4 regions of the Actinoallomurus sp. NPDC052274 genome follow, and region 4 is predicted to be linked to each of the others. Evidence: riboswitches for the same ligand, from Rfam matches in the RefSeq annotation. Region 4 holds a riboswitch; each other region holds the start of a gene.
The links. Region 4 has a riboswitch for cobalamin ahead of AB0K82_RS06150 (ribonucleoside-diphosphate reductase subunit alpha). Riboswitches for the same ligand answer to the same signal wherever they lie in the genome.
Positions count from the first base shown of each region.

Region 1: linked by a shared signal. The riboswitch ahead of AB0K82_RS41365 (VWA domain-containing protein) and the one ahead of AB0K82_RS06150 (ribonucleoside-diphosphate reductase subunit alpha) in region 4 are both predicted to bind cobalamin.
Region 2: linked by a shared signal. The riboswitch ahead of AB0K82_RS18680 (hypothetical protein) and the one ahead of AB0K82_RS06150 (ribonucleoside-diphosphate reductase subunit alpha) in region 4 are both predicted to bind cobalamin.
Region 3: linked by a shared signal. The riboswitch ahead of cobN (cobaltochelatase subunit CobN) and the one ahead of AB0K82_RS06150 (ribonucleoside-diphosphate reductase subunit alpha) in region 4 are both predicted to bind cobalamin.

Region 1 covers NZ_JBFAUT010000089.1:68-5,728, reverse strand. Annotated here, with positions in the region: gene AB0K82_RS41395 (alpha/beta hydrolase-fold protein) at 1-78, opposite strand, end outside; gene AB0K82_RS41390 (DUF397 domain-containing protein) at 214-324, opposite strand; gene AB0K82_RS41385 (helix-turn-helix transcriptional regulator) at 352-1,242, opposite strand; gene AB0K82_RS41380 (hypothetical protein) at 1,563-1,832, shown strand; gene AB0K82_RS41375 (DUF6504 family protein) at 1,928-2,290, shown strand; gene AB0K82_RS41370 (LLM class F420-dependent oxidoreductase) at 2,408-3,436, opposite strand; cobalamin riboswitch at 3,649-3,771, shown strand; partial or broken gene AB0K82_RS41365 (VWA domain-containing protein) at 3,865-5,661, shown strand, end outside.
Region 2 covers NZ_JBFAUT010000020.1:1,386-7,046, forward strand. Annotated here, with positions in the region: gene AB0K82_RS18670 (GNAT family N-acetyltransferase) at 19-618, opposite strand; gene AB0K82_RS18675 (superoxide dismutase) at 699-1,301, opposite strand; cobalamin riboswitch at 1,456-1,601, shown strand; gene AB0K82_RS18680 (hypothetical protein) at 1,737-2,258, shown strand; gene AB0K82_RS18685 (ABC transporter substrate-binding protein) at 2,255-3,175, shown strand; gene AB0K82_RS18690 (CbiQ family ECF transporter T component) at 3,172-4,260, shown strand; gene AB0K82_RS18695 (ATP-binding cassette domain-containing protein) at 4,257-5,661, shown strand, end outside.
Region 3 covers NZ_JBFAUT010000032.1:18,338-23,998, reverse strand. Annotated here, with positions in the region: gene AB0K82_RS25610 (MarR family transcriptional regulator) at 1-277, opposite strand, end outside; gene AB0K82_RS25605 (MFS transporter) at 413-1,615, shown strand; gene AB0K82_RS25600 (hypothetical protein) at 1,743-2,429, shown strand; cobalamin riboswitch at 2,685-2,807, shown strand; gene cobN (cobaltochelatase subunit CobN) at 2,870-5,661, shown strand, end outside.
Region 4 covers NZ_JBFAUT010000005.1:58,615-64,275, reverse strand. Annotated here, with positions in the region: cobalamin riboswitch at 1-103, shown strand, start outside; gene AB0K82_RS06160 (CbtB-domain containing protein) at 141-356, shown strand; gene AB0K82_RS06155 (CbtA family protein) at 392-1,255, shown strand; cobalamin riboswitch at 1,383-1,602, shown strand; gene AB0K82_RS06150 (ribonucleoside-diphosphate reductase subunit alpha) at 1,700-3,967, shown strand; gene AB0K82_RS06145 (ribonucleotide-diphosphate reductase subunit beta) at 3,964-4,962, shown strand; gene AB0K82_RS06140 (hypothetical protein) at 4,988-5,661, opposite strand, start outside.

The sequences.
Region 1 (5,661 bases), on a different contig from region 4:
GGGGTTGTCGTTCAGCAGTTCGCTGGTGAACTCGTGCTCGTCGATGCGTCCGGCGAGGTCGGCCGACCAGGGCAGCATGCGGGCTCCTTTGCGCGACACGGATGGTGCGACCCTAACCCCGTCGCCTCGACGTCCGCCGACCGCCGTCGGCCCTCGCCGGGCCGCGGGGCCGCGGGAGCGGGACTCCCGCGGCCGTCTTCGGATCGTGCCGGCTCAGTCGTCGGAGGCGTCGCCGAGTACGGCGACCTCGACGCAGTCGGCGTTGTTGGAGCTACGGCTGCTCTTCCGCCAGCCGACGTCTATGAGATCGGGGTGGCCACTCATCCCCTGGTCTCCTTCCTGGTGCGTGAATCACCCCCGCGGGTACGGGGACGCATTCTTGAACTCGTCCGCCGCCGCCGTGATGAACTCGGCTGACTCGTCGGGTGGCAACGCGGCGGCCCGCAGATGGTCGAACCAGGTCGTGTGACGGCGGACGTCTTTCTCCTTTTCGAGGAAGATGTTCCCGGCGGGGCAGTCGATGTAGACGACGTCCAGGTCGGTGGGGTCCGGGAAGCCGATGATCGTGAAGGCGCCGTCGACGCCGGGGTGGGCGCCACGGGCGAAGGGCAGCACCTGGATGGTGACGCCCGGCAGTTCGCCGACCTCGAGCAGCCGCATCAGCTGGGACCGCATCACGGGCACCCCGCCGATCGGCCGCCGCAGCACCGCCTCGTCGAGCACGGCCCACAGCTCCAGCGAGCCGGACTCGCGCAGCATGGCCTGGCGGCGGGTGCGCAGGGCGATGCGCCGGTCGACGTTCTCCGGCGTCTCACCGGGCCGGCCCGCCTTGATCAACGCGCGGGCGTACTCCTCGGTCTGCAGCAGACCGGGCACCAGATGGGTCTGGAACGTTCGAATCGACGCCGCCGAGGCCTCCAGGCCGATGTAGGTGTCCAGGCCCGCCGACGCGGACAGGACCGCCTCGTACTCGGTCCACCAGCCGCGCTGCTGGGCGTCCTTGGCCAGGCCGAGGAGCTGGTCGCGCTGCGAGCCCTCGGGCAGGCCGTACAGGTCCAGCATGTCGCGTACGTCGCGGATGCGGGCCACGGACTTGCCGGTCTCGATGCGGCTGACGCGCGACATGGAGCACTCCAGGTGCTTCGCGACGTCTTCGATCATGAGGCCCGCGGCCTCCCGGAGCCTGCGCAGTTCCATGCCCAGCCGGCGGCGGCGGACGGTGGGGCTACGGCCATCGGTCATGGGGCACCTCCATGGCGAGCGTCCTGCGCGTATTGCGAGGAGAATGGGGACCGGTGGTGGGCGGCGGTGGCTGGGGCCGAAACCCTCGCCCGGGCCGCGCCGGGGCCGTTGAACTGTGCACGGGTGATGCCGAATCCGTCTGATCTATTGGTCCGAAAATACTTGCACGTAAAACGGGGGCAGGACATCCTGACAGGGAAGGTCACTCACCGTTGCCATCTGGGCACCTTTTGCCACCGGATAGGCACCTTACCTGGTTAACGCCCTAGGGCGTACCCCTTCCTGCCGTATCGTCCAGAGCGCGAGAGGGGTGGCATCCCATGGCCGCCACTTCGGGACCCGGGGCCGGGCCGCGGCGCCGCCACCTGGAGGCGCTCGCCCGCGAAGTCGAGGCGCGCGGCCTGCAAGGGCTCCTGACCGAGGACCTGATGCTGCGCGTGGTGGACCCGTCCGGTGGGCGCGCACTGCTGGTGGTCGCCATGCCGATGTCCCGGATCCGGTGGTCCTTCCTGTGGGCCGGCGGCGGCCAGGCCGACGCCGACGACCCCGCCCGCGCCGCCGAGCTGATCGCGCGGACCCTCGGCCGCTGACGCCGCTGACGCCGCCGCGCGGACGCCGCCGGGCCTTGACTGTCGAGTCGAACATGTGTTCGAATCTATCGCCTGCCTTCCCCCAGGCTCACTCCTTGTCACCGATCCGAGAGGTGGGCGGCCCGCGTGGGCGGAGCGAGCGATGGACCCGAGAGGCGTACGGACGCGCCGGGCCGCGGGCGATGAGCCGGGTGTACGGCGACCCCGTCGAGGTCTGGCTCACCGACGGCAGGCCCTCCCGCTTCGTCTGGCGCGGCCGGCTCTACACGGTGCTGCGGGTGCTGGACCGCTGGGTCACCACCCGCGACTGGTGGCACGAACGCCACCCCGAGGCCCCGGAAGGCGGCGAGCGCGAGTTCTGGCGCGTCGAGGCGACCCCGGACCGGACGGTCGGGGTGTACGAACTGCGCCACGACCAGGCGACCGGCACGTGGATGCTGTCCCGCGCCTGGAGCTGACGGACTCCCGCGCCCGGCTCGGCCCGGCGGGCCGCCGGGTGGCGCCGGCGGGCCTGTGCGCCGCCGGTCGACCCGAGGGGCCGCCCGTCGGCAGCCGCCGGGCGGGCCGGTGGTCGGTCAGGGCTGTACGAGGTCGCGGATCGCCTTGAGGGTCGGCTCGTCCTTGACGCCGGCGATGAGGAGCGTGGTCACGGGGGAGTCCTGCCAGAGCCGGAGCCGCTCCCTGATGCGCCCGATCGGGCCGAGGAGGGAGATCGAGTCGGCCAGCTCGTCCGGCACCGCCTTGACCGCCTCGTCGCGCCGGCCCGCCAGGAACAGCTCCTGCACCCGCGCGGCCTCCTCGGCGTACCCGAGGCGGCCGATCAGGTCCAGGTGGAAGTTGCGGTCCCTGGCCCCCATGCCGCCGATGTAGAAGGCCAGCGGGATCTTGGCGAACTCCAACGCGGCGGCCAGGTCGTCGGTCACGATCGTCGTCACGGTGGCGGCGATGTCGAAGCCTTCGCGGCGGCCGGCCAGCGAGGCGCCGAAGACCGCCTCGATCTGCGCAGGGTCGACGAAGAGGGGCAGCCAGCCGTTGGCGATCTCGGTGGCGAGGGCGATGTTCTTGGGGCCCTCCGCGCCGAGATAGACCGGGATGTCCGGGCGCACCGGGTGGACGATCGACTTGAGCGGCTTGCCGAGGCCGGTCACGCGGCCCGGCGCGTACGCGGAGGCCGGCAGCGGCAACGGGTAGTGCGGGCCGGCGGAGGTGACCGGCTCGGCGCGCCGCCACACGTCCCGCAGGATCCGGACGTACTCGCGGGTGCGCTCCAGCGGCCGGGCGAACGGCGCGCCGTACCAGCCCTCCACGACCTGCGGGCCGGACGCGCCGATGCCGAGGGTGAGCCGGCCGCCGGACAGCGCGTCGAGCGTCAGGGCGTGCATGGCGGTGGCGGCGGGCGTGCGGGCGGACATCTGGGCCACCGCGGTGCCCAGCTTGATGCGCGAGGTCCGCGCGGCGTACCAGGTGAGCGTGGTGAAGGCGTCCGAGCCGTACGCCTCGGCGGTGTAGACGAACTCGTAGCCGAGCCGCTCGGCGGCCAGCACCGTCTCGGTGGCGTCCTCCGGAACCCGTTGCCAGTAGCCGACGTTGATGCCGAGCCTCATCCGCACCCCTCCCGGCCAGAAAGTAGAACAGGTTCTATTGAAGCAGATCGCCGCTCTCCCGGCAGCGGCCGGCCGCCCCGCGATAGCGTGCACCCGCCGTACGCCCGGTCGCGGTGGCCCTGTCATCCCGTGCGCCGGATCACGGACGGCGGCCGTACCTGCGGTGTCGTGTGTCAGGCCCGATATGTCATGCTGTCCTCCGGCGATACGCGGAGGAACCCGGTGCGAGTCCGGGGCTGTCGCGCAACTGTGACCGGGAAGTCCTTCCTCGGGTGTTGGCCACGGCGTGAGCCGGAAGGCCGAGGGCGGGCGGCGATCCGGGAGCCAGGAGACTCCGGCCGCCGCTTGCCAGGCCACCTACGGGCGCGTTAACCCGAGGAAAGGACGACCACCGGGTGAACACCTATCCGTTCTCCGCCGTCACCGGGATGGCGGACCTCAAGCTCGCCCTCCTGATCAACGCGGTCTCCCCGGCCGTCGGCGGAGTGCTGGTCCGGGGCGAGAAGGGCACCGCGAAGTCCACCATCGTGCGGGCGCTCGCCGCGCTGCTGCCGGAGGTCGCGGTGGTGACGGACTGCCGGTTCTCCTGCGACCCCGCCGCGCCCGACCCGCGATGCCCCGACGGGCCCCACGGCGACGGGGCGGGCGGGCAGGTGCGGCCCGCGCGGCTCGTGGAGCTGCCGATCGGTGCCGCCGAGGACCGCCTGACCGGCTCGCTCGACCTCGAACGCGCCCTCACCGAGGGCGTCCAGGCCTACCAGCCCGGCCTGCTGGCCGCCGCGCACCGCGGCGTGCTGTACGTCGACGAGGTCAACCTGCTGCACGACCACCTCGTCGACCTGCTCCTCGACGCGGCCGCGATGGGCCACTCCTACGTCGAGCGTGAGGGCGTCTCCGTCCGGCACGCCTCACGGTTCCTGCTCGTCGGCACGATGAACCCCGAAGAGGGCGAGCTGCGGCCGCAGCTGCTCGACCGGTTCGGCCTGACGGTGGAGGTGGCCGCCACCCGCGACCCGGAGGAGCGGGCCGAGGTCGTGCGCCGCCGCCTGGCGTACGAGGCCGACCCGGCGGCGTTCGCGGCCGACTGGGTGCGCGCCGAGACCGAGCTGGCCTGGCGGATCGAGCAGGCCCGCGTCCGGCTGCCCGAGGTCGTCCTGCCCGACGGCGCGCTGCGGCAGATCACGGCCGTGTGCGCGGCGTTCGAGGTGGACGGGCTGCGGGCCGACATCGTGATGGCGCGCGCCGCGATGGCCCTCGCCGCCTGGCACGACCGTACGGTCGTCACCGCGGACGACGTGCGCGTCGCCGCCCGTCTCGCCCTGCCGCACCGGCGGCGCCGCGACCCCTTCGACGCGCCCGGCCTCGACGAGGACAGGCTCGACGAAGTCCTGGAGAACACCGGCGGCTACGACTCTCCGGAGCCGCCGGACCCCGGATTCGGCGAGGACACGGCGCCCGACCTCGTCCCCGAGCAGAGCACCGGGCCGGACCCGAAACCGGCCCCGGAGACGGACGCGAAGCCGGACTCGGGGACGGACCCGGAGGACCCCGACCCCGACGACCCCGGACCGGACGACGGTCCCGGCGGCGGACCGGACGGTTCCGGCGACCCGGCCGGGCCGGGAGACGGGGCGCCGGTCGACATCGAGCAGGCCCTTTCCGGCGAGGAGTCCGGCGAGGGCTCGGGGAAGCGCGCCCGGGGGGACTCCCCGGAGCCGGCGCCCGCCGACGCGGTGTACCGGACGCGGGTCTTCACCGTGCCCGGCCTCGGCGAGGGCGCGCCGGGCCGCCGCTCGCGGGCCCGGACGCCGTACGGCCGGACGACCGGCGCGCGGCCGGGCACGCGCTCGGTCCACCTGACCGCGACCCTCCTCGCGGCGGCCCCGCACCAGCGCGCCCGCGGCCGCTCCGGTCCCGGGCTCGTCGTCCGCTCCGGCGACCTGCGCGAGCGGGTCCGGGAGGGCCGGGAGGGCAACCTGGTGCTGTTCGTCGTGGACGCGAGCGGCTCGATGGCCGCCCGGCAGCGGATGCGCGCCGTCAAGGGCGCCGTGCTCAGCCTCCTCCTCGACGCCTACCAGCGCCGCGACAAGGTCGGTCTGATCACCTTCCGCGGCACGTCCGCCGAGCTGGCGCTGCCGCCGACCTCCTCCGTCGAGGCCGGGGCGCGCCGCCTCGAGACGCTGCCCACCGGCGGCCGCACTCCGCTGGCCGCGATGGGCGAGGCG
Region 2 (5,661 bases), on a different contig from region 4:
GGTCGCGTTCTCCCCTCGTCAGCCGTTCCGGGCCTCGGCGGCGACCCCGTGGGACGGCGCTTGTGGATGATGCGGCGACAGGAACACCACGATCGCCTCCTCGCCCTCGCGCGGGTGGGTGATCTGGTGCCAGCCGCACTTGCGGTAGAACGGCACCGTCACCGGGGATCTGGTCGAGGTCAGCAGCCAGGTGCCCCGGCCCTCGTCCAACCCGGTGAGCCTGTCCAGCAGGCACCGTCCGATGCCCTGGCCCTGAGCGTGCGGCGACACCGCGAGCTCGTCGATCTTCCGCGCGCCGATCAGCCAGCCGGTGACCCGCTGGGACCCGAGCGCGGCGGCCACCTCGCCGTAGCGCCGATCGGTGGGAAACGGCGCCCGGGTCCACCAGGCGGTTCCGAAACCGACCGGCCGCCCGGCGCTCTCGGCGATCACGGCGACGAAGCCAGGCCGCTGGACGTCGGCGCGCAGCCGCCCAGTGAAGCTCACGGCATTGAACTCCTCCTCGTTCCACGGCGGAGCGCAGAAGGCGTCCCGGTACAGGCCGGCGAGGACGTCGGTGGCGTCCAGCGCGGACGCGCCCTGGTGGAGGGTGAGGTCGATGCGCACACGAGGCTCCACTGAAAGACGGTGAGGCGACGCCTCCCGAACCGGCTGGGACATGTTTCGGAGCATGAAGCCGATTCGGGAGGCGTCGCGGCCTATTTCGCCCGGGCGGCGTCGAAGCGCGCGGTGACGTCCGTCCAATTCACCAGCGACCACAGCTTCTGCACGTAGTCGGGCCGGACGTTGCGGTACTGCAGGTAGTAGGCGTGCTCCCAGGCGTCGAACACCAGCAGCGGCGTGGTGTTCATCCCCACGTTGCCATGGTGGTCATAGACCTGCTCCACCACCAGACGGCCGCTCAGCGGCTCCCACGCCAGCACGCCCCACCCCGACCCCTGCACCGTGGACGTCGCGGTCGACAACTGCCTGGCGAACGCGTCGAAGGACCCGAAGTGCTCATCGATCGCCGCCGCCAGCTCCCCGTCGGGGCGGTCCCCGCCGTCCGGGGACAGGTTCTGCCAGAAGATCGAGTGCAGGACATGCCCGGACAGGTTGAACGCGAAGGTCTTCTCCAGCCCGACCAGCCCGCCGAACTGCTCCTTCTCCCGCGCCTCGGCCAGCCGATCGAGAGTGTCGTTGGCGCCCTTGACGTACGCGGCGTGGTGCTTGGCGTGGTGCAACTCCAGGATCTCCCCGGTGATCGCGGGCTCCAGCGCCGCGTAGTCATAGGGCAGGTCCGGCAGCGTGTACGTCGACATGCGACCACTATTGCAAAGAAGTCGCAGTTACATCAAGCATGCAGCTAGGGTCGCGCCGTCGACCAGGGGATTCGCCGGGCCCGACGCCTGCTGGCCGGTTGCGGTCAACGCTGAAGGGGATCGGATGGGTTACATTCCAGTCGTGTCCCACCAGACGTGATCTTTCGCATCAGGTCGGACGGATAACTACATAGGTTCCCGAGCGGGGGAAGCCGGTCGAAACCCGGCGCTGACCCGCAACCGTAGACGGTGGCCTGTCCATCGTGAGCCGGAATGCCCGCCCGGGGATCAGTGATCGACTCACATCTGTCGAGGTCTACAGGGTGGAGTCCGGGCTACCAGGTCCGTTCCGCCCCCGTCGGCGCGCAGCGCCGCGGGGGTTTCGCGTGCCCTGGTGCCCTGGCGCCCCGGTAGGCCGTTGCCGAAGGGGCAAGGATGCGAAAGCTGTTGGCCGTCGTCTGTTCGACCGGAGCGCTGGTCGGCGCGCTCACCCCCTCCCCCGCGACCGCGACCGGGATCACACCGGCGCGGGCTGGGACGGCGGGCTACTGCCCGGGCGGCACCGGCGTCACCGTGGTGGTGGACTACCAGGCGCTGGGCGGCGCCACGGAGATCCGCTGCGCGCCGGGTGCCCAGGCCAGCGGGCTGGCGGCGTTGCAGAACGCCGGGTTCACGGTCACCGGAACGCAGCGGTGGGGTCTGGCGTTCGTCTGCCGGATCAACGGCAAGCCGACCTCGGCCACCGAGCCCTGCGTCGACACCCCGCCCGCCAGCGCGTACTGGTCCTACTGGCACGCGAGCAACGGCGGCACCTGGACCTACAGCAACCAGGGCGCCAGTACGTACGTGCCCGCCCAAGGCAGCTTCGAGGGCTGGTCGTTCTCCACGAACGCCGGCCCGGACACCAACCCGCCGCCGCGGGTGACGCCGGTGCGCCCTACTCGCGTGCGCGGATGAAGGTACTCGCGGCCCTGATGCTGGTCGCGGGCACGATCGTTCCGGTCGTGCCCGCGAACGCCGTGGCCCGGCCAGGCCAGGCCGGGTTCTGCCCGGACGCTAACGGCGTCACCGTGGTCATCGACTTCCAGGACCTCGGAGGCACCACGATCGTCCGGTGCGCGCCGGGTGCGCAGGCCACCGGGCTGGACGCGTTGCAGCACGCCGGGATCCAGGTCACCGGCACCTCCCGCTGGGGGCTGGGCTTCATCTGCCGGATCGAGGGCAGGCCCGGCCCGGACACCGAGCCGTGCATCGACACCCCGCCCGCCAGCGCGTACTGGTCCTACTGGTACTCCCCGAACGGCGGCTCCTGGCACTACAGCGAATGGGGGGTGAAGAACCGGACGCCCCCGGCGGGCAGCTTCGAAGGCTGGTCGTTCTCCCACAACCGGACCGCCTCCACCAACCCGCCGCCGCGGATCGCGCCCGTTCGACCGGCCTCAACGGGCGGTCACGCGTCCGGCGGCTCGACCGGCTCGACCGGCTCGACCGGCTCGACCGGCTCGACCGGCTCGACCGGCTCGACGGGCTCGACGGGCTCGACGGGCTCGTCAGGGTCGAACGGTTCGGCCGGGTCGAGTGCGCCGGGTGGCGGCTCCGCGACGCGGGGGTCGGGTGGCGGGCCGACGTCGGCGGCGCCGTCCGGGACTTCGTCCGCGAGCGCACCGGCGATCCCCGTCCGGACGCCGGGCCCGACGGACACGCCGGCCGAGGCGCCGGGGTGGACGGGCGGTGACGACCCGAAGGAGCCGGTCGCCGCGACCGAGCACGACGGCGGTGGGGCGTTCGGCTGGACGCTGCTCGGCGTCGGGGTGCTGCTGACGCTGGTGATCTGCGCGGCGTACGGGGCGCGGCTGCGACGGGGTCGCTCGTGAGGCTGCCGCGGCAGTTGCATCCGGGCGCGTGGTGGCTGTGGGCGCTGGGCCTGGCGGCGGCGGCGAGCCGTACGACGAACCCGCTGCTGCTCATCATGATGATCGCGGCGGCGGCCCTGGTGGTCGTCTACCGGCGCGGGGACGCGCCCTGGGCGCTGGCGTTCCGGATGTACCTGGTCCTGGGCGCGTTCATCGTCGTGATGCGGGTGGCGTTCCGCGTCGTCTTCGGCGGCGGTGAGGGCGACCACGTGCTGTTCGCCCTGCCACAGATCCCGCTGCCCGCGTGGGCGGCGGGCATCCGGCTGTTCGGGCCGGTCGCCGCCGAGCAGCTGCTGGGCGGGCTGTACGACGGGCTGCGGCTGGCCACGATGCTCGTCTGCCTGGGTGCGGCGAACGCCCTGGCCAACCCGAAACGGATGCTCAAGGCGCTCCCGGCGGCGCTGCATGAGGTCGGGGTCGCGGTGATCGTCGCGCTGTCGGTGGCTCCGCAGCTGACCGAGAGCGTCGTGCGCGTCCGGCGGGCGCGGCTGCTGAGGGGCGGCGCGCAGCGCGGGATGCGGGCGCTGCGCGCGATCGTGATCCCCGTGCTGGAGGACGCGCTGGACCGGTCGCTGCTGCTGGCCGCCGCGATGGATTCGCGCGGGTACGGCCGGACGGGCGGCGTGCCCCGCCGGATCCGGCTGGTCACCGGCCTGCTCGTCATCACCGGTCTGCTGGGCGTCTGTTCCGGCGTCTACGGACTGCTGGACGCCGGCGCGCCGCCCTATCTGGGCCTGCCGATGCTGCTGACCGGCCTCGCCGTCGCGACGGGCGGGTTCCTGCTGGGCGGGCGCGGGGTGCGCACGACCGTCTACCGGCCGGACCGCTGGCGTACCGCCGAAGTCCTCGTCGCCGCGGCCGGCATCGGAACCGGCGCGCTGCTGTACCTCACCGCCCGGTACGGCGCGACCAGCCTCAACCCCTCGCTGTCCCCGCTGCGGTGGCCGGTCCTCGCGCCGCTGCCGGTCACGGCGGTCGTCGTGGCCGCGCTGCCCGCGTGGGCGGCGCCACCGCCACCGCTCAAGCCCGTGGAGGCCGCCGCGTGATCGAGTTCGACGACGTCACCATCACCTACCCCGGAGCGCGCGAGCCGGTGCTGTCCGGGGTACGGCTGAGCGTGGGCGAGGGCGAGCTGTGCGTCGTGACGGGCCGTACGGGGGCGGGCAAGTCGACGCTGCTGCAGGCGGTCAACGGGCTGGTCCCGCACTTCTCCGGCGGGCACCTGCGGGGCCGCGTCACCGTCGCCGGAGTCGCCACCAGCAGCCGTCCACCGCGAGAGTTCGCCCACCTGGTCGGCGTGGTCGGGCAGGACCCGCTCGCCGGGTTCGTCACCGACACCGTCGAGGCCGAGCTCGCCTACGGCATGGAACAGCTCGCCGTCCCGCCGGAGGTGATGCGCAAGCGCGTCGAGGAGACCCTGGACCTACTCGGCATCGCCGAGCTGCGGGACCGGCCGCTGCGCGCCCTGTCGGGCGGTCAGCAGCAGCGGGTGGCGATCGGCTCGGTCCTCACCGCGCACCCGCGCGTGCTCGTGCTGGACGAGCCGACCTCCGCGCTCGACCCGGCGGCCGCCGAGGACGTCCTGGCGGCGATCACCCGTCTCGTCCACGACCTGGGCGTCACGGTGCTCATGGCCGAGCACCGCCTGGAGCGCGTCGTGCAGTACGCCGACCACATCGTTCACCTTCCCGGCGGCGGCGTCGTCCGCGACGGGCCGCCCGCGAAGGTCCTGGCGGGCTCCGAGGTCGCCCCGCCCGTGGTCGAGCTCGGCCGCCTCGCCGGCTGGGATCCCCTGCCGCTGTCCGTACGCGACGCCCGCCGTGCGGCGCCCGCGCTCCGGCGACGTCTCGCGGACAAGGCACCGGACCGTGCTCATGCGATCGGAGCGCCGGCGCTCCGCGCGCGCAAGGTCGCGGTCCGGTACGGAGAGGTGATCGCCGTACGCGGCATCGACCTGACGCTGCATCAGGGCGAGGTCACCGCCGTCATGGGCCGCAACGGATCCGGCAAATCCTCCCTGCTGTGGGCCCTGCAGGGGTCCGGGCCCCGCCAGGGCGGCACGGTCACCGTCGGCGGGCGGGACCCCAAGACCGCACCCGCACGGACCGCCCGCCGCATCGTCGGACTCGTGCCGCAGACCCCCGGCGACCTGCTCTACCTGGGCAGCGTCGAGGCCGAGTGCGCCCAGGCCGACACCGAGTCCGGAGCGGCGCCGGGGACGTGCCGGCGGTTGCTGGACCGGATCGCCGCGGGCATCGACGGCGACCGGCATCCGCGTGACCTGTCCGAGGGCCAGCGCCTCGCGCTCGTCCTGGCGATCCAACTGGTCGCCGCGCCGCCCGCCGTCCTGCTCGACGAGCCGACCCGGGGCCTGGACTACCACGCCAAACGACGATTCGGGCAGGTCATCACCGAGCTCGCCGCCGAAGGGCACGCGATCGCGGTCG
Region 3 (5,661 bases), on a different contig from region 4:
CGCACAGGTAGCGGCGGAGCAGGCCGCGCTTCTCCAGGCGGGTGACGAGGCGGGTCGTGGCGCTCTGGCTCAGGACCAGGGCGTTCGCGAGCTGCTGCATCCGCATGTGCCAGTCCGCCTGGCGGGACAGCAGGTGGAGGGTGCAGTACTCGTTCACGCTCAGGTCGTGCTCGGCCTGCAGGGCCCGCTCGACCCTGTCCTCGATCCGGGCGTGCAGGGCGGCGAGGGTACGCCAGCCCTGGGCGCGGGCCTCGGCCGCGTCATCGGGCAGTGGCATGGGTCACCCCTCTTCTCGTTTGGCATCTCACCGATTGCGTGGTGAGATAGTCGGCGTCTGCAAGTAGCAGGCGTGTGCAACTAATGCTTGCGCTGACTATTGCTCACGCCGCCCAGTCTACGCGGAGGAGACTCCATGCCCATCGCGCTGCTCGCCCTGGCGATCGGCGGCTTCGGCATCGGCACCACCGAGTTCGTCATCAGTGGCCTGCTTCCCGATCTGTCCACCGACCTCCACGTCTCCATCCCCACCGCCGGGCTCCTGGTGTCGGGGTACGCCTTCGGCGTCGTCGTCGGCGCGCCCCTGCTGACCGCGCTCGGGTCGCGGATCTCCCGCAAGACCATGCTCGTGGCGCTGATGGCGCTGTTCACCGTGGGCAACCTCCTGTGCGCGCTCGCCCCCACGTACGGCGTGCTCATGGTCGCCCGGCTGGTGACCGCCTTCGCCCACGGCGCCTACTTCGGCATCGGCTCCGTCGTCGCCGCCGACCTCGTCCGGCCCGAGAAGCGGGCCGGCGCGATCGCGATGATGTTCACCGGCCTGACCGTCGCCAACGTCCTCGGCGTACCGGGCGGCACCGCGCTCGGCCAGGCCCTCGGCTGGCGGTCCACGTTCTGGGTGGTCACCGCGATCGGCCTGGTCGCCCTCGCGGGCATCGTCACCCTGGTCCCGGGACAGCCGCGGCCGTCCGCCGACACCGGCCTCCGCCGTGAGCTGTCGGTCTTCCGGCACGGTCAGGTCTGGCTCGCGCTGGCCATGACGGCCCTCGGCTGGGCCCCGGTCTTCACCGTCATCACCTACGTCGCGCCGATCGCGACCCGCGTCACCGGGTTCTCCTCGGGGGCGGTGCCGATCCTCATGGTGCTGTTCGGCCTCGGCATGGTGGCCGGCAACGCGCTCGGCGGCCGGCTCGCCGACCGCGCCCTCATGCCCAGCCTGTACGCGATCCTCGCCGCCGTGATCGCCGTGTCGGTCCTCCTGCTCCTCGTCGTCCACAGCAAGGCCGCGGTGGTCGTCGTGATGCTGCTGCTCGGCGTGGTCGGCAGCGCCACGATCGCGCCGCTGCAGACCCGCGTGCTGGACACGGCGGCGGGCGCGCCGACGATGGCGTCCGCGGCCAACATCGCGGCGTTCAACCTCGGCAACACGGTCGGGCCGTTCCTCGGCGGCCTCGCCATCGACGCCGGCCTCGGCTACGCCTCGACGACCTGGATCGCCGCCGTCCTCGGCGTGGCCGGCCTCGCGGTGGCGCTCGTCTCCGGCGCCCTCGACCGCCGCGGCCCCGTGTCGCCCCGGCCGGCCGAGCCCGTCCTGCCGGCCGGAGCGCACAACCGCTGAGCACCGCCTTCGCCGACGTCGAGGTGGGTGTCACGGGGTTCCCGACTTGCGCTTCGGGCTCGCGGCGCACAGTCGTTGGCGAGAGGCGAAAGCGCCTCTCGCCAACCTCGATGAAAAGGACGCGGAAATGTTCGAAAGCCTCAGCTCCCAGCAGGCGCCCGAACCGAACGAGTGCGACGGCACGGTCGTCGGGGCCGACTACGCAGGTCGGCCGGGCGGCGGGATCACGGTCACGGCCGACCTCACCTGGCGGCCCGGTGCCGGCGGCCCGCGCGGCAGGTCCGGTCTGCAGCTGTACGCCCTGACCGCCGGGGACAACCACCCCGCGCCCCCGAAGAAGAAGATCGGATGGCGCCGGGCCTCGGCCGGCCCGAGCGTCGTGCACCGCAAGAACAGGGGCGACCTGACGTCCGCGCCCTTCGTGGAGTTCCTCAACGACTCGGAGCGGGCGGGCTTCGCGAGGCTCCGGATCACCATGCTCAACAGGCAGCGGTTCGTGGCACTGCTGGCGCACCAGAAGAGGGGTGCCCATGCCTTCTCGGAGCTGGGGGCGACCGTCACCATCGCCGACGACGTCACCAAGAGCCTGGAGACCCGTGTGGAGATCCCGCTGCGCCAGGACGGCGGCAACCGGTTCTGGATGGTCGCAGCGGTGCTCGACTTCAGGGCCCCCCGGGGATACACGATCCGTACGGCCGACCGGTGCTTCCTCCCGCAGGAGAAGGCACGCCCGGTGCTGTACACCGACGGCACGATCATGTACCCCGACGGCAGGATCCTCATGGGCTCCTGGCCTCGGGAGTACGAGCGCTGACGGGTCCGGATCGCCGGACCCGTTCCACCAGGCCGCCGGCATGGCCTGACGACGGCCGCCGGCCGCCACGCGGCCGGTGAGCCCGTCGCCCGGACGGCCGGTGACCGGCACACTGGAGCCCGCCTCGCACCTTCGCGGGGCGGGCTCTGTCGTGTCCGCCCCGAAGACGTGAGCGCGGAACGGGCCGGATCGTGGGGTCCCGGGGCGGTGCGCCGGTGGGGGCGCGCTCGTAGACTGGGCGCGCGACGGCGAGGGAAGGAACCCGGTGCGAGTCCGGGGCTGTCCCGCAACTGTGACCAGGTAGCGAGCCCGCACGTACGGCCACGGCGATGAGCTGGAAGGCCGCGGGGGAGCGGCGACCTGGAAGTCAGGAGACTTCCCGCCGTCGGCGACCTTTCACCCGAGCCGGGGCGAGGACTCCCGAGGGAAGGAACCGACACGTGCGTGTCCTGCTGCTCTCCACCGCCGACACCGAACTCCTGTCCGCGCGTTCCGCGGACGCCGGGTACGCGACGGGCAATCCGTCCCGCCTCGACGTCGCCGACCTGGACGCCCTGTGCGAGGGCGTCGACGTCGTCGTCGTCCGGCTGCTCGGCGGGCTGAAGACCTGGCGGGAGGGCGTCGAGGATCTGCGCCGCAGGGACGTGCCGCTCATCGCGCTCGGCGGCGAGGCCGCGCCGGACGCGGAGCTGATGGCGCTGTCGACGGTGCCCGCCGGGGTCGCCGCGGAGGCGCTGGCGTACCTGCGCGAAGGCGGCGTGGACAACCTGCGGGAGCTGGCGCGCTTCCTGTCCGACACCCTGCTGCTCACCGGTGAGGGGTTCGAGGCGCCACGGGAGATGCCCGCGTACGGCCTGCACCGTACGGGCGGCGAGCCGAAGGACGGCCGGCCGACCGTCGGCGTCGTCTTCTACCGGGCGCACGAACTCTCCGGCAACACCGCGTTCGTGGACACGCTGTGCGCGCGGATCGAGGAGCTGGGCGCGAACGCGCTGCCCGTCTTCTGCGGCTCGCTGCGCTCCGCCGACGAAGGGCTGCTGGCGCTGCTCGGGCGGGCGGACGCACTCGTCGTCACCGTGCTGGCCGGCGGGGGAGCGGTGGCCGCGGACGCGTCGGCGGGCGGGGACGAGGACGCCTGGGACGCCGGGGCGCTCGCCACGCTGGACGTGCCCGTCGTCCAGGGCCTGTGCCTGACGACGTCCCGCGCGACCTGGGAGGCGTCGGACGCCGCGCTATCCCCGATGGACGCCGCGATGCAGGTCGCGATCCCCGAGTTCGACGGCCGGCTGATCTCGGTGCCGTTCTCCTTCAAGGAGGACGGGCCGGACGGCATCCCGGTCTACGCCGCCGACCCGGAGCGCGCCGCGCGGGTCGCCGGCATCGCCGTCCGCCAGGCCCGGCTCCGGCACACGCGGGTCGCCGAGCGCCGGCTGGCGATCGTGCTGTCGTCGTACCCGACCAAGCACTCCCGGGTCGGCAACGCCGTCGGCCTGGACACCCCCGCCTCGGCGGTCCGCCTGCTCGGGGCGCTGCGTACGGCGGGCTACGACGTCGGCGAGTACCCCGAGGACGGGGACGAGCTCATTCACTCGCTGATCGCGGCGGGCGGGCACGACGTCGAGTGGCTGACCGAGGAACAGCTCCGCGCCGCGCCCGCCCGGGTCCCGCTGAAGGACTACGAGCGGTGGTTCACCGCGCTGCCGGAGCCGCTGCGCGAGCGGATGCGGGAGCACTGGGGCGAGCCGCCGGGCGAGCTGTACACCGACGGCGACGACGTGGTCCTGGCATCGCTGCGGTTCGGGAACGTCGTGCTGATGATCCAGCCGCCGCGCGGGTTCGGGGAGAACCCGGTGGCGATCTACCACGACCCCGACCTGCCGCCCTCGCACCACTACCTGGCGGCGTACCGCTGGCTGGACGAGGTGTTCGGCGCGGACGCCGTGGTCCACCTCGGCAAGCACGGCACGCTCGAGTGGCTGCCCGGCAAGGGCCTCGGGCTCGCGGCCGAGTGCGCGCCGGACGCGGTCCTCGGCGACCTGCCGCTCGTCTACCCGTTCATCGTCAACGACCCCGGCGAGGGCACGCAGGCCAAGCGGCGTGGCCACGCCGTCATCGTCGACCATCTCGTGCCGCCGATGGCGCGCGCGGAGACGTACGGCGACCTGGCCAAGCTCGAGCAGCTCCTCGATGAGTACGCCACCGTGCAGGCGCTCGACCCGACGAAGCTGCCGACCGTACGCGCCCAGATCTGGACGCTCGTGCAGGCCGCCCAGCTCCACCACGACCTGCACGTCACCGACGAGCCGGGCGAGGCCGACTTCGACGACTTCGTCCTGCACATCGACGGGTACCTCTGCGAGGTCAAGGACGTGCAGATCCGGGACGGCCTGCACATCCTCGGGCAGGCGCCGGAGGCGGAGCAGCGGGTGAACCTGGTGCTCGCGGTGCTGCGCGCCGCGCAGGTGTGGGCCGGGCGGGCCGGCGCGCTGCCCGGACTGCGCGCGGCGATCGCGGCGGCGTACGGGCTGGACGAGCGGGAGCTGCTCGCGGTGCCCGGCGCGCGGGTCGAGGCGACGGCGCTGACCGAGGTCGTGGACGGGCCCGCCCGTACCGCGTCGGACGTGGTCGACCTGCTGGAGGCGGCCGCGCGCCGGCTCGTCGTCGGGATGGAGACGCTCGGCTGGGACGCCTCCCGGGCGGCGACCGTGTGCGCCGAGGTGCTCGGCCGCGAGGTTTCCGAGGTCGTGGCGCTGCTGGAGTTCGGGGCACGGGAGGTCGTGCCCCGGCTGGACGCGACGTCCGGGGAGCTCGACGCGGTCCTGCACGCGCTCGACGGCGGGTACGTCCCCGCCGGGCCGTCCGGGTCGCCGACCCGCGGGCTGGTCAACGTGCTGCCGACCGGCCGCAACTTCTACTCCGTCGACCCGAAGGCCATCCCGTCCCGCACGTCGTGGGACGTGGGGGTGTCCCTCGCCGAGTCCCTGGTCCGGCGGCACCTGGACGACACCGGCGAGTACCCGCGCAGCGTCGGGCTCACGGTGTGGGGCACGTCCGCGATGCGGACGCAGGGCGACGACATCGCCGAGGTGCTCGCGCTGATCGGCGTCCGCCCGGTCTGGGATGAGGCGTCCCGTCGCGTCACGGGCTTCGAGGTCATCCCGCGCGAGGAGCTGGGGCGGCCCCGCGTCGACGTCACGCTGCGCATCTCCGGCTTCTTCCGGGACGCGTTCCC
Region 4 (5,661 bases):
ACGTGATGCTAAGAGGAAGCCGGTGCAAATCCGGCACGGTCGCGCCACTGTGATCCGGCCCTGAGCCGGAGAGTCAGACCCTCCGCCATCGAAGCGCTCCACCGAGACAGGGACGCTGGATCCCTTTAGGAGGCTGTGACATGACGACCTCGACACTGCCCACTTCTCCTGCGACGCCGGTGGTGGTGTCGGGCAGCCGTGCCGCCCTGTGGCTGTTCGGCACCGTGCTGCTGTGCCTGGCCGCCTACTACTTCATCGGCGTCGACCAGGGCGCGACCTCGGTCTTCGGCAACAACATGGCCATCCACGAGTTCGTCCACGACGCCCGGCACTTCCTCGGGTTCCCCTGCCACTGATCCCGTCCGCGACACCACACCTGAGGGAGTACGCCGTGGAACGGCGATTCATCCTGCGTGGGCTGCTCGTGGGCGCGATCGGCGGAATCCTGGCGTTCGTCTTCGCGCGGATCTTCGCGGAGCCGCAGATCCAGGCGGCCATCGACTACGAGAGCGGCCGGGACGCCGCCCAGGCCATGCTCGACAAGGCGGCGGGCATCGCGCCCGAGGCCGCCGAGTCGGACATCTTCAGCCGCACGATCCAGGCCAACGTCGGCATCGGTGTCGGCGTCATCGTGTTCGGCGCCGCGATGGGCGGCCTGTACGCGGTCGCCTACATCCTGGCCTGCGGCCGCACCGGCAACCTACGGCCGCGGACGCTGGCGATGCTGGTCGCACTCGGCGGGTTCCTGGGGTTCTACCTGATCCCCTTCGCCAAGTACCCGGCCAACCCGCCCGCGATCGGCCATGAGGACACGATCCGCGACCGAGGCGGCCTGTACCTGCTGATGGTCGGATTCTCCATCGCCTTCCTGATCCTGGCGGTCTGGCTGGGGCAGCGCCTCAAGCCCCGGTTCGGGAACTGGAACGCGACCCTGCTGGCCGGGCTGGCGTGCGTCGTGGCGCTCGGCATCGTGATGGCCGTGCTGCCCTCGCTCGGGCACCTGTCGGCGAACGTCCACGAGTACGGCCGGCACGCGACGGAGACGCCGCTGCCGCTGCGGAACCGGCAGGGGCAGATCGTCTATCCGGGGTTCCCGGCTGACGTGCTGTTCTCCTTCCGCCTGTACTCGGTGGCCGCACAGGCGATCATGTGGGCGGCGATCGGCCTGTGCTTCGCGCCGATGGCCGAACGACTGCTCGCCCGTACGGCCGAGGTCCCCCGGAGCGCGCAGACGCAGGCGCAGGCCACGGCGTAGCAGTCGGTTCCATCCGAAGGCCCTCGGCGGATCACCGCCGGGGGCCGTTCGGCGTGCCTGCGTTCTCGTGATTCTTGGTCGACGCGCCCAATATCTAGGGGTGATGCGTTTCCATCACCACTACATGTATGGTTCTGGTGTTGCTGGTTCACCTGCGCCTCGTGTGGCGGGTGTCAAGAGGGAACCCGGTGGGATTCCGGGACTGCCCCGCAGCGGTGAGCGGGAACGACCGCCGTCAACGGCACTGGGCTCGATCGGGCCTGGGAAGCGACGGTCAGTAGGACGCACCCGATGGACGGGTGTGCTGCCCGCGAGTCCGAAGACCTGCCAGTGACCCGTGCGTGAGAGCGCGCGGTCGTCCAGGCCTCGCGGGAGGGTCGGCGGCGGAGTCTGTCGTCCGTGCGCCTCCTTTCCGCGAGCGTGAAGCCCGCCAGGAGAGAGCACGTGACACAACAGCTCATCGCGTCCCCCACGGCCATCGCCGCTCCCGAGCCGACGCTCGCGGCCGAGATCGAGCGTGTCTGCGCCGGCTTGCCGGACGCCGATCCGCTGCTCATCGCCGGAGCCGGTGACCTGGCCGAGGCCGTACGGCGGGCCGCCGCGCTGGTCGTCACCGACCCGGTCTACTCCACGGTCGCCGCCCGGCTGCTGGCCCGGTCCATCGCGAACGAGACCGGCCCGGTGACGTTCGCCGAGTCCGTCGCGGCCGCCTACGAGCAGGGGCTGCTCAACGAGCGAACCGCGGGGTTCGTCGCCCGTAACACGGAGGCGCTGGACGCGCTGGTCGACCACGACGCCGACGACCGGTTCACCTACTTCGGGCTGCGCACGGTCTACGACCGCTACCTGCTGCGGCACCCGACGACCCGGCGGGTGCTGGAGCGCCCGCAGTACTTCTTCCTGCGGGTGGCCTGCGGGCTGGCCGACAGCGTGGCCGAGGCCGCGGAGCTCTACGGGCTGATGTCGCGGCTGGCGTACCTGCCGAGCTCGCCGACGCTGTTCAACTCCGGCGCCGCCCGCCCGCAACTGTCCTCGTGCTTCCTGCTGGACTCCCCGCGTGACGAGCTCGAGGCGATCTACGAGCGGTACGGCCAGGTGGCCCGGCTGAGCAAGTACGCGGGCGGCATCGGGATCTCCTGGAGCCGGGTGCGGAGCCGGGGCTCGCTGATCCGGGGCACGAACGGGCACTCCAACGGCATCGTGCCGTGGCTGCGGACGCTGGACGCGAGCGTCGCGGCGGTCAACCAGGGCGGCCGGCGCAAGGGCGCCGCGTGCGTCTACCTCGAGCCCTGGCACGCCGACGTGGAGGAGTTCCTCGAGCTGCGGGACAACACCGGGGAGGACGCGCGGCGCACGCACAACCTCAATCTGGCCAACTGGGTGCCGGACGAGTTCATGCGCCGGGTCGAGGCGGACGCGACCTGGTCGCTGTTCGACCCCAAGCAGGTGCCGGAGCTGGTGGACCTGTGGGGCGAGGAGTTCGACCGGGCGTACCGCGCGGCCGAGGCCGAGGGCCGATTCGTCCGGCAGATCCCGGCGCGGCAGCTGTACGGGGCGATGATGCGCACCCTCGCCCAGACCGGCAACGGCTGGATGACGTTCAAGGACGCGGCCAACCGCGCCTGCAACCAGACCGCCGAGCCCGGCAACGTCGTCCACCTGTCCAACCTGTGCACCGAGATCCTCGAGGTCACCCACGACGCCGAGACCGCGGTGTGCAACCTCGGCTCGATCAACCTCGCCGCCCACGTGACCGACGACGGGGTCGACTGGGCGGGGCTGCGGGCGACCGCGCGTACGGCCGTGCGGTTCCTGGACCGTACGATCGACCGCGGCTTCTACCCCACGCCGGAGGCGGCGCGGGCGAACCGCCGCTGGCGGCCGATCGGGCTCGGCGTGATGGGCCTGGCGGACGTGTTCTTCCGGCTGCGGCTGCCCTTCGACTCGCCCGAGGCGCTCGCGCTGTCCACCCGCATCGCCGAGGAGATCGCGCTCGCGGCGTACGGGGAGTCGGCCGACCTCGCCGCGGCCTACGGCCCGCACCCGTCCTACGACCAGACCCGCGCCGCCCGCGGCGTCCTGCACCCGGACCACTGGCCGGACGCCGACCGGACGCACGCCGACGAGTGGGAGGCGCTGCGGGCCCGGATCGCCGCGGTCGGGCTGCGCAACTCACTGCTGGTGGCGATCGCGCCGACCGCGACCATCGCCTCCATCGCCGGCTGCTACGAGTGCATCGAGCCGCAGGTGTCCAACATCTTCAAGCGCGAGACCCTGTCAGGGGAGTTCCTGCAGATCAACACCTACCTGGTGGCGGATCTCAAGGCGCGTGGGCTGTGGACACCGCGGGTCCGTGACGCGATCAAGCGCGCCGACGGATCGGTGCAGGACATCAACGAGCTTCCCGGCGAACTGCGGCACCTGTACCGCACCGCCTGGGAGCTTCCGCAGAAGGCGCTGATCGACCTGGCCGCGGCGCGGACGCCCTACATCGACCAGTCCCAGTCGCTGAACCTGTTCATGGCCACTCCCACGATCGGGAAGCTGTCGTCGATGTACGCCTACGCGTGGCGGTCCGGCCTGAAGACCACGTACTACCTGCGGTCGCGCCCGGCCACCCGGATCGCGCAGACGACCGTCGCCCCCGCCCAGGAGGTGGAGGCGCTCATGTGCTCCCTGGAGAACCCCGAGACCTGCGAGGCATGCCAATGAGTCTGCTCGACCCCGGTATGGATCTGACCCTGCGGCCGATGCGCTACCCGGCCTTCTACGACCGGTTCCGCGCCGCGATCCGCAACACCTGGACCGTCGAAGAGGTCGACCTGCACTCCGACCTCGCCGACCTGGCCCGGCTCACGCCCGAGGAACTGCACCTGGTCAACCGGCTGGTCGCGTTCTTCGCCACCGGTGACACGATCGTGGCCAACAACCTGGTGCTCAACCTCTACACGCACCTGAACGCGCCCGAGGCCCGCCTGTACCTGTCACGGCAACTGTTCGAAGAGGCCGTGCACGTGCAGTTCTACCTGACCCTGCTCGACACCTACCTCCCCGACCACGACGAGCGGGCCAAGGCGTTCGCCGCCGTGGAGAACATTCCCTCGATCCGCGACAAGGCGGAGTTCTGCTTCCGCTGGATCGACTCCCTCGGCGCGATGGACCGGCTCCGCGGCCGGGAGGACCGGCGGGCGTTCCTGCTCAACCTCATCTGCTTCGCCGCGTGCATCGAGGGGCTGTTCTTCTACGGCGCCTTCGCCTACGTGTACTGGCTGCGCGACCGCGGCCTGCTCAACGGCCTCGCCTCGGGCACGAACTGGGTGTTCCGCGACGAGTCGATGCACATGGAGTTCGCCTTCAGCGTCGTGGACACCGTACGCGCCGAGGAGCCCGACCTGTTCGACGATGAGCTGACCGGGCAGGTGACGAGGATGCTGGAGGAGGCCGTCGCCGCCGAACTGGCCTTCGCCCATGACCTGTGCGGCGACGGCCTGTCCGGCATGACCGCCACCGACATGCGCGCCTACCTGGAGAACGTCGCCGACCAGCGCCTCGCCCGCCTCGGCATGCCGATCCGGTACGGCACCGCCAACCCGTTCGCGTTCATGGAGTTGCAGGACGTTCAGGAGCTGTCCAACTTCTTCGAACGCCGGGTGTCGGCCTACCAGGTCGCCGTCGAAGGGACGGTCAGCCTCGACGAGGAGTTCTGACCGCACCGGCACGGCGCGGCCGGGGTCAGGGGGTGAGCAGGCCCCATCGGGCGGACCACGCCACGCACAGGATGCCGGCGGCCATCAGGATGATGAGTCGTATCCGGTGCGCGCCGAGGATCGCGTCTCGGCCGCGGGCGACGGCGGTGCCGGTCGCGACGGTCAGCACCGCGGTGGCCAGCGCGAGCACCTGGAGGACGAGCCACGGCACGGCACGGCCGAGCGCGGCCGGCGCCGCGGTCTGCGCGGAGGTCAGGTACACCGAGAGCACGAACAGCACCGTGCCGAGCACCGTGAGGAGACCACAGGCGGCGAGCCATCGGGACAGCCGGCGGACCGTCCGCGGCAGCGCGCGGCGGCGGAGGGCGAGACCGGCGATCAGGCATCCGAGGAAGGTCAGTGTGATGGCCGCGAGCACGATGGCCTGAACCAGGGCGTTGTCATCCCAGTGGCCGCCGGCCGCTCGGCTGGACGCCGCCTGTACCGGTGGTCGCTGCGCGCTGGACGCCGGTGGGTGTCCGGCGGCGACCTGGCGTACCCAGGTGGCCATCGTCGCGGTGTAGCCCGGTGCGAGTGCGCCCAGTCGGTGGCCCTGGATCGACGGGCCGCCGATGCGGTCGAAGCCGTCGCCGGTCTGCCGCCCGTCGTGCGCGGCGCCGGCCAGGAACCCGATGGTGACGGACCGGTCGGCGGCCAGGG